Regions from separate parts of the Siminovitchia sp. FSL H7-0308 genome, predicted to be linked through region 1. Evidence: riboswitches for the same ligand, from Rfam matches in the RefSeq annotation. Region 1 holds a riboswitch; the other holds the start of a gene.
What was found. A riboswitch is a leader RNA that binds a small molecule or an ion and turns the genes downstream of it on or off. The one in region 1 is predicted to bind cobalamin.
Positions count from the first base shown of each region.

Region 2: it holds a riboswitch for cobalamin, as region 1 does, so the genes downstream of both, MHB50_RS16775 (ABC transporter substrate-binding protein) here and MHB50_RS06210 (InlB B-repeat-containing protein) in region 1, are expected to answer to the same signal.

Region 1 is NZ_CP150282.1:1,321,508-1,327,522, reverse strand. Features, by position in the region: gene MHB50_RS06210 (InlB B-repeat-containing protein) at 1-3,085, opposite strand, end outside; cobalamin riboswitch at 3,311-3,499, opposite strand; gene MHB50_RS06205 (hypothetical protein) at 3,875-4,099, shown strand; gene MHB50_RS06200 (PhzF family phenazine biosynthesis protein) at 4,404-5,327, shown strand; gene MHB50_RS06195 (metallophosphoesterase family protein) at 5,668-5,943, opposite strand; gene MHB50_RS06190 (metallophosphoesterase) at 5,885-6,015, opposite strand, start outside.
Region 2 is NZ_CP150282.1:3,540,729-3,546,743, reverse strand. Features, by position in the region: gene MHB50_RS16785 (GNAT family N-acetyltransferase) at 205-675, shown strand; gene MHB50_RS16780 (histidine phosphatase family protein) at 741-1,370, shown strand; cobalamin riboswitch at 1,406-1,588, shown strand; gene MHB50_RS16775 (ABC transporter substrate-binding protein) at 1,720-2,688, shown strand; gene MHB50_RS16770 (adenosylcobinamide amidohydrolase) at 2,793-4,265, shown strand; gene cbiB (adenosylcobinamide-phosphate synthase CbiB) at 4,262-5,224, shown strand; gene cobD (threonine-phosphate decarboxylase CobD) at 5,199-6,015, shown strand, end outside.

The DNA of each region.
Region 1 (6,015 bases):
TTGAAACATACTGCCTTTGCTCTGCCGTTAAGTGATCATATGCTTCTCGGGCGGCGGCTACTGCTTCCTTATGCGCGACAGTCAATTTGTCCAGGTCGGGAAGTTCTTGGATCATATTTTCAACGATTTCAGCTGCTTCCTTGTTTTTGGCTTCTTGTTCCAAAATGATTATTTTAGACTCCAATGCAGATAATTGCGCTACATTTGAAACTAGTTTTTTCTGCGTTTCTGTAAGACGATTATAAGCTTGCCGTACTGTTATGACCGATTCTTTATCCGATAAATTGATATCGGCTTCTTTCGGAAGCCTATGAATCATGTCCTCCACCTTTTTAGCAGCTTCTTTATCTGCTAATTCGGCCGCTATTTGTAATTCTTTGAGTTTCGCCTCTAGTGCAACGAGCTTATTGGTATTAGCCACTAATGTTTGTTGGACCTGCGTTAATTGATCATATGCCTTGCGCGCTTCCGCGACCAGCGCCTTCTGGTTTAGTGATAGTTGCGACACTTCAGGGAGCATGTCAATCATCGTTTCCACTTTTTTGGCCGCTTGTTTGTCCAGTGCTTCCTGTTCCAATTGACTTAATTTCGTTTCAAGTGATGTGAGTTTTTCAATATTCGGCACTAACTTTTGTTGGGCCTCTGTTAAGCCATCATAGGCTTGTCTTATTTTGACAACAGACGCTTTATCATCTAGACGGATTTCCGATTCATTTGGAAGCCCGGCGATCATCTGTTCAACGATATCGGCAGCGGCCTTATCCGCCTCGATTTGTTCCAATTCAAACATTTTTTCTTCAATTTCGTCGAGTTTTGCTTTATTGGCCACTAAATCTTGCTGTGATGCTGTTAAACGATAAAACGCTGTTCTCGCATTTTCAACGATTGTTTTATGGTCTAATGTCAATTCTTCGACTTCAGGCAATTCAGCAATGATTTGTTCGACAGCTTGTGCCGCTTCTTTATCTGCTGCTTCTTGCAATACTTTCAGCTTTGCCTCTGTCTCAACAAGCTTTTCTACATTGGTGACAAGACTTTGTTGTACTTCTGTTAAACTGTCATAAGCCAAACGGGCATTTTCTACTAACGCTTTATCTTCTAGCTTTAGATTCGCCGCTTCTGGCAGCTGTTGGATCATTTCCTCCACTTTTTTAGCGGCTTCTTTATTGACTAAATCTTGTTCTAACTCTAATAATTTCGCTTCTAACGCTTCAAGCTTTTGTATATTGGCAACGAATGTTTGCTGCGGTGGAGTCAAGTTGTTATAGGCCGCTCGCGCCCCTTCAATGGCCTCTTTATCATGAAGGGTTACATTCTCGATATCAGGCAAAGCCGCAATCATCTCTTCTACTTCCTTTGCTGCTTCTTCATTTGCGCCTGACTCATCCACCCATTTTGCATAAAACGTTTTATCTCCATAGCTTCCGCTCGCGATAGCTGTTACTCGTTCGCCTTCAAAGCTTGGATTGTCATACCAGCCTTCAAATCGATAGCCTTCATGTTCCATTTGCCCGGCTGCCGGAAGTGGAATTTCCGCGTCGTCTATCGTATATGTTTTCGGTATGTCATCCCCAATTAAAGTCCCGCCATTTGTTTCATAATGGATGTTATATTCAATGTTGTCATACTGTGCATACAATGTAATATCGTGTTCCGGCATGACGAGCTTTTCACCGGGTAGATAATCCGTGCCGCTTCCGTCTTGTTTGGAATTCCAAGCTTTGAACTTTTTCCCCTGGATGTTTTTACCTTCGGGAATTTGCACTAACGCATAAGGTGAAACCTTGTTTGTTTGTACTTCACCATTAGAATGGAAGTTGGCATCATGTTTTTTAGCAGCCATGTTTTTGTATTCGCCGTTTTTCATATCGGTCATATCATATAAGGCATTCATTCCTTTTTTAAACCGATCATAGGCAATCAGTCCATAAAGCGATTGTTCGGTCGCCATGGCATTTACTCTATGTCCCGAACCACCGCCGCCGTCATTTCCTGTCGTGACATGCTTAAAACCGCCTATTTCTGGCGAAGAACCACTGCCATCATCCCAAAAAGTGAGGAGTGCATCGATCATATTGTTCGTCCAAACGCCATCCTGAACAGCGCCCTTTTGAATAAAGCTCACATGTTTGCCAATCCGCTTAAGCTCCACATTTTCTTGTAATGGATCGATGCCCAGAGCCGTTAGCGCGACAATTACTTGGACAGTACTTTCCGCATTCACATTTCCAAAAGCGGCGTATGCTCCGTTCTCCTGTTGCAGAACAGACAACATATAAATTCCTCTTTCCACGGCTGCCGCAAACTCTTCATATGACGCCTCCGCCCCGCTCGCAGCATAGCGCTTTTCATCACCATAGTACGGAGCTAACGCTTGCAGCGCCATCCCTGTAATATCCGGGTCTGGGTTGCCAAATAAAGACCAGCCTCCCACCGTTCCGTCAGCTTGCGTAATTTCTTTACTTAAAATGTAATCAATCATTTTTCCGAAAGTATTTACGTCCGGATTTGTGGAATCAGGATAAAATTCATATCCTCCCGTATTCATTGCGATAATTTCCCAAATCGGCCCATTAATTCCTTGCCTATAAGAAAAACGATATGAGCTGGATAATTTTTCAATAAAGTCGTAGCCTGCTACATCTGTAATATCGTAGCCTAATGCTGTAAGCGCCAGAATGAGACGCGACCATTCAGTAGATTTAGCCCGATGAAGGTTTCCTTTTTTATCCGCCACATATTGTTCGATCCGGCCAAGATAATCTTCAAAATAGGTATCTGGCACATGGTTCATGTAATCGTGACCCGCATACATGCCTCGCAATAAACCCATGACAGCCCATTCTCCACCAACCGATCCCATACTTGGCTTTTCTAGCGTTTCAAGTATGTACCTGGAGGAAGCATTCATATAAAAACCGATTTCCGGTTCCTTATCTTCCCAGAAGCGAATGTCCAACTCTTGATAACCTGTTCTCGGATCGTAAGCCTTCCCAAAAGCAACTTGCGGCACAATGCTTAACATCAATAGAAAAGTCAGTAAAACCGCAGATAACCGTAACGAACGCTTCTTAATAACCCCCACTTTTTTCCCCCCACATTTGTCTGTAGAGCTTGTTCTTGTCCGAGTATGTAAAATGACGCTCGAGAAAAATCTTTCCCTCCTCCAACTTCGGAAAAACGAAAAAGCCTTGGACTTCCAGAGAAGCCCAAGGCGATTAGGTATTTTGCAAATCTATAAACATAATAGATGGTTGTCTCCATCTATATTGATGACATAGTGACTCATACTTCACCTTTCTCCGGAAGGCTACATATATACGCGTTAGGCAGTTCTCCTGACTTTTGGATCATCGCTTCCTTCCGCCTTCCCGGGGTATTCCCCAGTGGCATAATGGAAAGTCGCTCCTCAATTACAGTGGCCGGACCGTTCAGGACTTTCACCTGATTCCCTTTTAATCTTTTACAAATAAAAAGAACCTAATTCGTTTTTCCATTATTCAGTTGTAATTTGGAGTACAAGCTCTCAATTTGAAATGTTACAGAATTCTAAAAAAAATGTCAACTTTCCAAAGCAAGAATTGGTGGTTGCTTTATGTAATTGCCTCCTAACAAACCTTTAAAAAACGATTAAAACCTGTGAAAAGATGTGAATAAAAAAATCTTCATGACTTTTCCTGATGTGCCTAACATCATATGAATCAATGTTTTTTTCAAAAAATAATAGCTGTTTTCTAAAATGAGTTTACAAATATTGTCCTGTATATGATTTTTTATTTTTCACAATCGAATCCGGTGTTCCTTTGACAATGATTTGATCGCCCTTTTCTCCTCCTTCAGGGCCTAAATCCACAATAAAGTCGATCTTCTCTATTTGCTAATCATCCAAACTGTTCAATCATCCGTTTACTTGCTCGAAATCGTCCGGGATATATTGGGAAAAATAAACCGGCAAAGTCTTGCCGAAGCCAGGCAAGTAACAATGGATTCACTGGCATATATGGATTATCAAATTGAACAACAGCTTTTCGGTTCACATTATTTATACAAGTTAATGAAATTACTAAAACAAAAAGCTTATTTTAGAAGTGTGCGATAAAGAGGAAGTTGTACATAAAGTGAAACTTCATTCAGTAGGGCTTCTACTGAATGTTAGTTGAACCAATCGGGCATTTAAGGCGCCGTTTTCTCCCACTTAGACCTTTGGTATCAACTCTGGTCTTAAAGTAGTGTATATGGCATCTTACATGCGGGATAAAGCACATGGTCTTAACATAAAGGTTGTTACTATGAAAAAACAGGTTTCGTTTTTCACTAACGGGGTCCATTTTTTATTGAACAAGAAAGCCATTATACATGATACAATCAACATGAGTTTCTAAATCTTGGTGGGGGGATCGGGTGTGAAGTCAATAACGGTTTATCACTACGATGCGTTTAGTAAAGAACCTAATAAGGGAAATCCAGCGGGAGTCGTTTTAAGCGGAGATCAGCTGACAGATGCCGAAATGCAAGAGATTGCTTTTAAAGTAGGATTTAATGAGACGGCATTTCCAGTTGCATCCGAAGCCGCAGACCTGAAAATACGATTTTTTACACCGGGTCATGAAATGAATTTATGTGGCCACGCTACAATGGCAACTGTTTATGCGCTCCAAACAAAAGGATTATTGGGCGATAAGACCGATTTTACCATTGAAACAAGGGCTGGGATTTTACCGATCACGATTAAATCAACAGCCGAAAACGACATATGGATCACCATGAAACAAGCTTCTCCAACATTTAAAGAGTTTACAGGTTCCATAGAAGATTTGGCTGGCTCCCTTGGGTTAAATGAATCTGATATCCATGATCAGTTACCTATATTATATGGAAGTACCGGTACTTGGACATTATTAATCCCTATAAAGCAATTGAGCGCTTTTAAGAAAATGAAACCCAATAACAAAGCGTTCCCTTCTATTTTAAAGGAGATGCCAAATGCTTCTGTCCATCCATTCTGTTTGGAAACGCATGATTCACACGCCGATATGCATGCCCGGCATTTCTCTTCACCATATTCCGGTACGATTGAAGACCCGGTAACGGGTACTGCTTCAGGGGTAATGGGCGCTTATTATGCGAAATACATCCATACTCATTTTAAAGATTCTCTGAACCTTGTTGTGGAGCAGGGTCATGAAATCGGAAAAAACGGCCGGGTTATCGTGCGAGTTTCAAAAAACAGTGACTGTCTCGATGTTGAAATCACCGGAAATGCCGTTTATGTAAAAGATTTCGAAGTTTTGCTGGATCATGATGAGATTGTGAAAAATAATACTTAAGCAACCCTGTTTCATGGCAAATACATACTACTAAAAGTACAAGTAAACTAGAAGAAACTGTTCTCATAAAGTGAAACTTCATTCAATAGGGATTCTACTGAATGTTAGTTGAACCAATCGGGCATGTAGGTGCCGTTTTCTCTTGTATTCACTCAAGATGTTGATGTGGGAGTATTACGGCACCTTACATGCGGGATGAAACAATCCTGCAACGATATTAATCGCATCGGGCACGTGAAAGCCGCTTTTATCCGCAAGATAATGCGACTGCTTTATGTTTACTCTGTTGTTTGCACCTTTGATAAAATTGTTTGTTGAAAATTTTATCACTCTTGAGTTATTAAGGCCCTGCGTAAGGCGGGTTTCGTATATGTTCTGCAAAATCTTTTTTATAAGGACATTGCCCTTGGAGAAACCTTTCAGCCGCTTCTTCAACATTGTATTCGGTGATTTTAAAGTGGAATTCGTTATCAATCAGTAACCAACAAGCTCCATTTGCCCGGCTTTGTAAGCCCACACTTCCAGCATTGATGATTCTTTTATTTTCAATAATCCGGTCAAATTGTATATGCGTATGCCCGTAAACAATGATGTTTTCTTTCGTATCCTGTATCATCTGTAATATTGCTTCCAGGAGTATCCACTCTAATCGCTTCTTCATCACTACGCGGGGAACCATGAACAAATA
Region 2 (6,015 bases), 2.2 Mb from region 1:
GCCGGATTCTTTTTTTTTGCTACAGGATATTTTCTTTTTGCAAGGAGTGGGCTATTCTTAAAAAGAGACTACTCGAAATGCCGTTTTAAAAGTAAGATGCGGTATTGGAGTCATTTACAATAAAATTGTCTGTTTCAAAAAAGTTGCGAAGCTTTGTCCCTTTGGATAGGGCTGTTTTTATACCTAAAAAAGAGGAGCAGGATAATGAATATAAGAAACGTGAAATCTTCAGATTACAAGATCATTATTTCTGTGTTAAATGAGTGGTGGAATGGTCGTACGATGACGGATATGCTGCCCAAACTATTCTTTGATCATTTTCAAGACACTAGTTATATCATTGAAGAAAAGGGGGAAATAATCGGGTTTCTGATTGGATTTTTATCGCAATCACGCAAGAAAGAGGCCTATATCCATTTTGTTGGCATACATCCCCATTACCGCCAACACGGTATCGGGCGCAAACTTTATCAAACCTTCTTTGATCATGTAAAGAAAAAAGCGGTTAAAACAGTTCGCTGTGTCACATCTCCAGTGAATCAAAGCTCTATCGCTTACCATACGAAAATGGGTTTTGTCATTGAAAAAGGAGATAAACAGGTGGATGGCATTGATGTACATAGTGATTATGATGGTGTGGAACAAGATAGAGTGTTGTTTGTTAAGGCGCTATAACTATCATTACATTTCAGTATGATACGAAAAATGAAAACGAATCACCGTATAGAAAGAGGGTACTTATGCTGTATTTATATTTTATAAGACATGCGCAGACAGAATGGAATGTTGCGGGAAAAGTTCAAGGCCGGAGGGATTCCGGTTTAACTGAAAAAGGAGTGGAAGATGCGCGACTGCTTGGAGAAAAGTTCAAAGAGATAGATTGGCAAGCGGTTTACACGAGTCCGAGCAAGCGTGCCGTGAGGACGCTGGAGTTGATTCATGGAGAAAGCTTTTCTTCTTATACCGTTGATGGGCGACTGATAGAGATGGATCTTGGAGATCTGGAAGGAAAGACAATGGAAGAAATTAAGGAGCTTTACCCTGAGCAATATCATCATTACTGGCATCAGCCAAGTAAATATGTTCATACGTCTGGGGAAAACTTTTACGAAGTAAAAGATAGAGTCGAGGCGTTAGTCAAGGAATTGCTATCCACCTATGAATCTGGCCATGTTTGTATCATTACCCATGGTGTTGTCGTGAAAATGGTGCAGCTTATTTTCCGCCAGCTTGACATGGACCAGCTTTGGAAAACTCCTTATATCGAAGGAACGAGTGTAACGGCTTTAAAAAGAGCCGGCAGCCAAATTGAAATTCTCTCGGAAGGGGATTTGAGCCATCTTTCATTGAAAAATCCAACTGTACAATAAGAGACGATCATGTATACTAAAGTCAAGTTGACAATTTCATATGGAAAGAATGGGGTGTCTTATGAAAAGACTTAATAGGGAAGTTGGTGAAAATCCAACGCGGTCCCGCCACTGTGAATGGGAGTGAGCTGAGTATCCACTGTGTTTCATTGCATGGGAAGGAACAGCGATCACGATGACCATAAGCCAGGAGACCTGCCTGATTCTTCACGCCATGAACCTACGAGGATAGGGAGGTGTACTGGTGGAATCGCCATCTAATATTGGATGGCTGTTCCAAACTGCACACATCTCTTGCGAAGAGATGTTTTTTTATTGAGAAAAAAATCAATTTACAGGGGGAGAAACATTGAAAAAATTCCACATTTTATTACTATCCATTTTCATGCTGTTCAGCCTGTTGACCGGTTGTAATCAGGCTGCTGAAAAAAGTGGAAAAACAGATCAACCATCCGAACAACAAACGAAACAATCGGAACAGGCGGCTTTTCCAGTCACATTAACGGACGGTAACGGGGAAGAGATAACGATTGAAAAGGAACCCGAAAGAATTGTATCCGCCCTCCCAAGCAACACTGAAATTGCGTTTGCCCTTGGATTGGGTGATAAAATTGTCGGCGTATCCGACCATGACAATTATCCAGAAGAAGCGGCCCAGAAGGAAAAAATCGGCGGCCTTGAGTTGAACATAGAAAAAATCCTCTCCTTGGACCCCCAGCTTGTGCTGGTTGACCCTTCCAATGATCAAAAAGCTGTAGAGCAATTAAAAGCGGCAGACATTCCGGTGCTTGTTGTCAACAGCTCGGAAAGTTTGGATGATGTGTATAAGTCGATTGAGTTAATCGGAAAAGCGACAAATACAGTGGATGAAGCGGAAAAGGTCATAGAGGATATGCGGAAAAAAATCGCCGATGTTGAAGCTAAGGTTAAGGGGATAAAAGAAGAAGACAAGAAAAAGGTTTTTATGGAAATATCTCCCGAACCGGAAATCTATACAGCAGGTAACAATACGTTTATGGATACACTCCTCACGATTATTCATGCAGAAAACGCCTCTAAAGAAATTGACGGCTGGCAGAAGGTAAATGATGAAGCTGTTATCAAGATGAATCCGGATGTCATCATTACTACATATAGCAACTATGTGGATAATCCGGTGGAACAAGTGTTAAAGCGTGAAGGCTGGACTGATATTACGGCCATTAAGGAAAAACAGGTTTTTGATGTGCACTCCGATCTCATCAATCGTCCCGGTCCCCGTCTGGCGGAAGGGGTTGAAGAACTGGCAAAAGCAGTGTATCCCGATGCATTTCAATAATTGGCGGATAGGGCGGGGATTCTCGCCGAACGCCATTTTTTAGAAGGAAACATCCTTACGAGGCACGATTCATTACCATATTAAGCATGAAAGAAGAGATTCCCATGATTGAAGTTATTCAAGCTTCGGGTGGCTATTGGCGTAAGCCTGTCGTTCAAGATATATCTTTTCAAGTACAAAAAGGGGAGTTTTTCGGCATCATCGGTCCAAACGGGAGCGGAAAAACAACGCTTTTAAAGATGATGAGCAACACGATGCCGCTTCAGTCGGGTGAAATGAGGCTGGCCGGCCGTCCCATCTCATCTTTTTCCTCGAAAGAATTTGCCCGGTTAACGGCTGTCCTCCCGCAAATGTCATCTTTGGCTTTTAATTACACAGTGAAAGAAACCGTTTCTTTAGGGAGGTATGCCCATCAAAAAAGCTTGTTTCATTCTTTTGATGAGGCAGATGAAAAGATCATTCACGAAGTGATGGAGCAGACAGGCATTCTCCAATATGCCGAAAGTCCGTTGGAAGAGCTCTCGGGCGGGGAAAGACAGCGCGTCTTTTTGGCACAGGCGTTGGCACAAAAGCCGAAAATTCTTCTTTTAGATGAGCCGACGAATCACTTGGATTTGGCCTACCAAAAAGAACTGCTCGATCTATTGAAAAAGTGGACAAAAGAAGAGAATCTCACAGTCGTTTCCGTGTTTCACGATTTGAACTTGGCTGGTCTGTACTGTGACCGCTTGCTGCTTTTGCATGAAGGAAAAAAGCAAATATGCGATGCGCCTGCTGAGGTGTTAAAAGAAGAAAGAATTCAGTGTATTTATAAAGCGGACATTGAAAAATATCCGCACCCAAAAGTGCCGAAACCACAAATGATGCTCGTTCCGCATCAATGGCCAAGTGGGCAGAATCCATTATTGCTGAAAGAAAGCATGCTGAAAGTATCGAATGAGACCATTACATTTGAATCACCGGTCCCGCTGCGGACGATGTCATCGGGTGTTACCGGATCAGGCGTGGGCTGGCACCGCTCTTTTGTCAACCGGCATGTGGACAAAAACTATCAATGCGACAACTTTAAGGAAGAGATGATCCTTTATTTAAAAGATCATGGATATGACCCGAATGAAACAGTCGGGATGATGACGGCGGTGAATCTGCACGATGTTTCCCACCAGGTGTTTGAAGAAGCTGGTTTGTCTGTGCTTGTTGTCGTGACCGCGGGTGCCGGGAATGCCGTCGATGCATCATTGGGTGAAAGACACCGGGTTCTCGTGTCCCCCGGAACCATTAACACATGGGTATTCGTAAACGGTAAGTTAACGGAGGAAGCTTTTATACAAAGCATTATGACGGCAACCGAAGCAAAGGTAAAAGCGCTGCATGAATGTCAAGTCGTCGATTCTTCGACAGGCACCCTTGCGACTGGAACATCGACAGATAGTATATTAATTGCGGCAACGCAGGAAGGGCCGTTTCTTCCTTTTGGCGGTTCGATCACGCTACTTGGCCGGCTGGTCGGCAAAGGTGTCTTTCTATGTACAAAAGAAGCGTTGCATAATCATTTACAAAGGAACGGCCTTCGTTGAACGCCCATGTAACAGCCCTTGCCCTCGCGTTTTTGCTTGATTTGGCCATTGGGGACCCGCCCGATTGGCCTCATCCTGTTAAATGGATAGGGAAAATGATTTCTTTCTTAGACCGCCGCTGGAATCGGGGATCGCATCGGAAGTTAAAAGGAACAGCCATGGTCTTGGCTGTTATCGGCATGGTCTATATTACGGGATTTTTTCTTGTCTCGCTTTGTTATCACATCCATCCTGTTGCGGGAATCCTCGTTGAAGCAGTCATCATATCAACAACGATTGCTCAAAAAAGCTTGGGTGAAGCCGCTCGTGAAGTATACGAGCCTTTACGGGACGGAGACCTCCCGGAAGCCAGGAAAAAACTGTCTTATATTGTAGGCCGCGATACACTGGGGCTTCCGGAGGCAGAAATCGTCAGGGGGACGGTCGAGACGGTTGCTGAAAATACGAGTGATGGAATTACGGCGCCGCTTTTTTGGGGGCTTATCGGGGGAGCGCCGCTTGCCCTCGTTTATCGGGCGGTCAATACATGTGATTCCATGGTCGGCTATCAAAACGAGCGTTATCGGGAATATGGTTGGGCTTCCGCCAAATTGGACGATCTGTTCAATTGGATTCCGGCGAGGCTTACGGCTATCATGATGATGTGTGTCATGAAGCCGGTAAAAACAACGTATCGCCACGCATGGTCCGTATTACTCCGGGATGCCAAAAAACACCCGAGTCCAAACAGTGGCTGGGGAGAAGCGACTGTCGCTGCTCTGCTCGGTATTCGCTTGGGCGGAGTGAATGTGTATCAGGGAAAAAAATCATACCGGATGGAAATGGGGGAGGGTCTGGAAAACTTGAACATCGACCATATTATGCAGACGGTTACGATCATGAAAAGGACTTCCCTGGTGTTCCTGCTGCTGATGATGATAGGGGGAGTCGCATGTGAACTGGCCTTTACATGGATCTAATCCAAAGTATCTATACGAATCACTGGATGTATTAAAACCCGGGCATGTGCTTGATTTTAGTGTGAATCTCAATCCATTTGGACCACCCCCTGCCATAAAGGAACATTGGGGGAGCTGGCTGGATCATATCGTCGATTATCCTGATCCGAAAGGTGAAAGGCTTGTTGAATTGATTGCCGCAAAGGAGCGGCTGTCGAATGACGCGGTTCTTTTGGGGAACGGCGGAGCGGAGCTTTTCACATTATTGGGGCAACTGTTGGCGAAACAAAAGATTATCATCGTTCAGCCAACGTTTACGGAATATGAAAAAATATGCCGGGCGAATGGCTGCATCGTTTCTTTTTTTCAACTGAGTGAAGAAAGTGGCTGGACGCAAGATACTGATCTTTTACTGGAACAAATCAAAGAGGCCGATGCGTTGTTTTTATGTCATCCGAATAATCCGACGGGGACGGCTTATCCACAATCTGTTTTGTTGGAAATATTGGCGGCTTGTCAAGAGCATGACTGCTTTTTCATTGTGGATGAAGCATTTGAAGATTTTCTTGAGGAAAGGCGTACGCTCGCATTTTGTGTAAAGGAATATTCCCGACTCATTGTTGTCCGTTCGTTAACAAAAATGTATGCTATCGCGGGTCTAAGACTTGGGTTTTTGCTGGCTTCCCCAGAAGTAGTGGCAAGACTAAGGAGTTTTCAGCCATATTGGGCGGTCAATTCGCTCGCATTATTGGCCGGTGAGTGTTGCTTGCAAGAAGAAGGATATGCTCGGAAAACGCGCCGGTGGGTCGCAA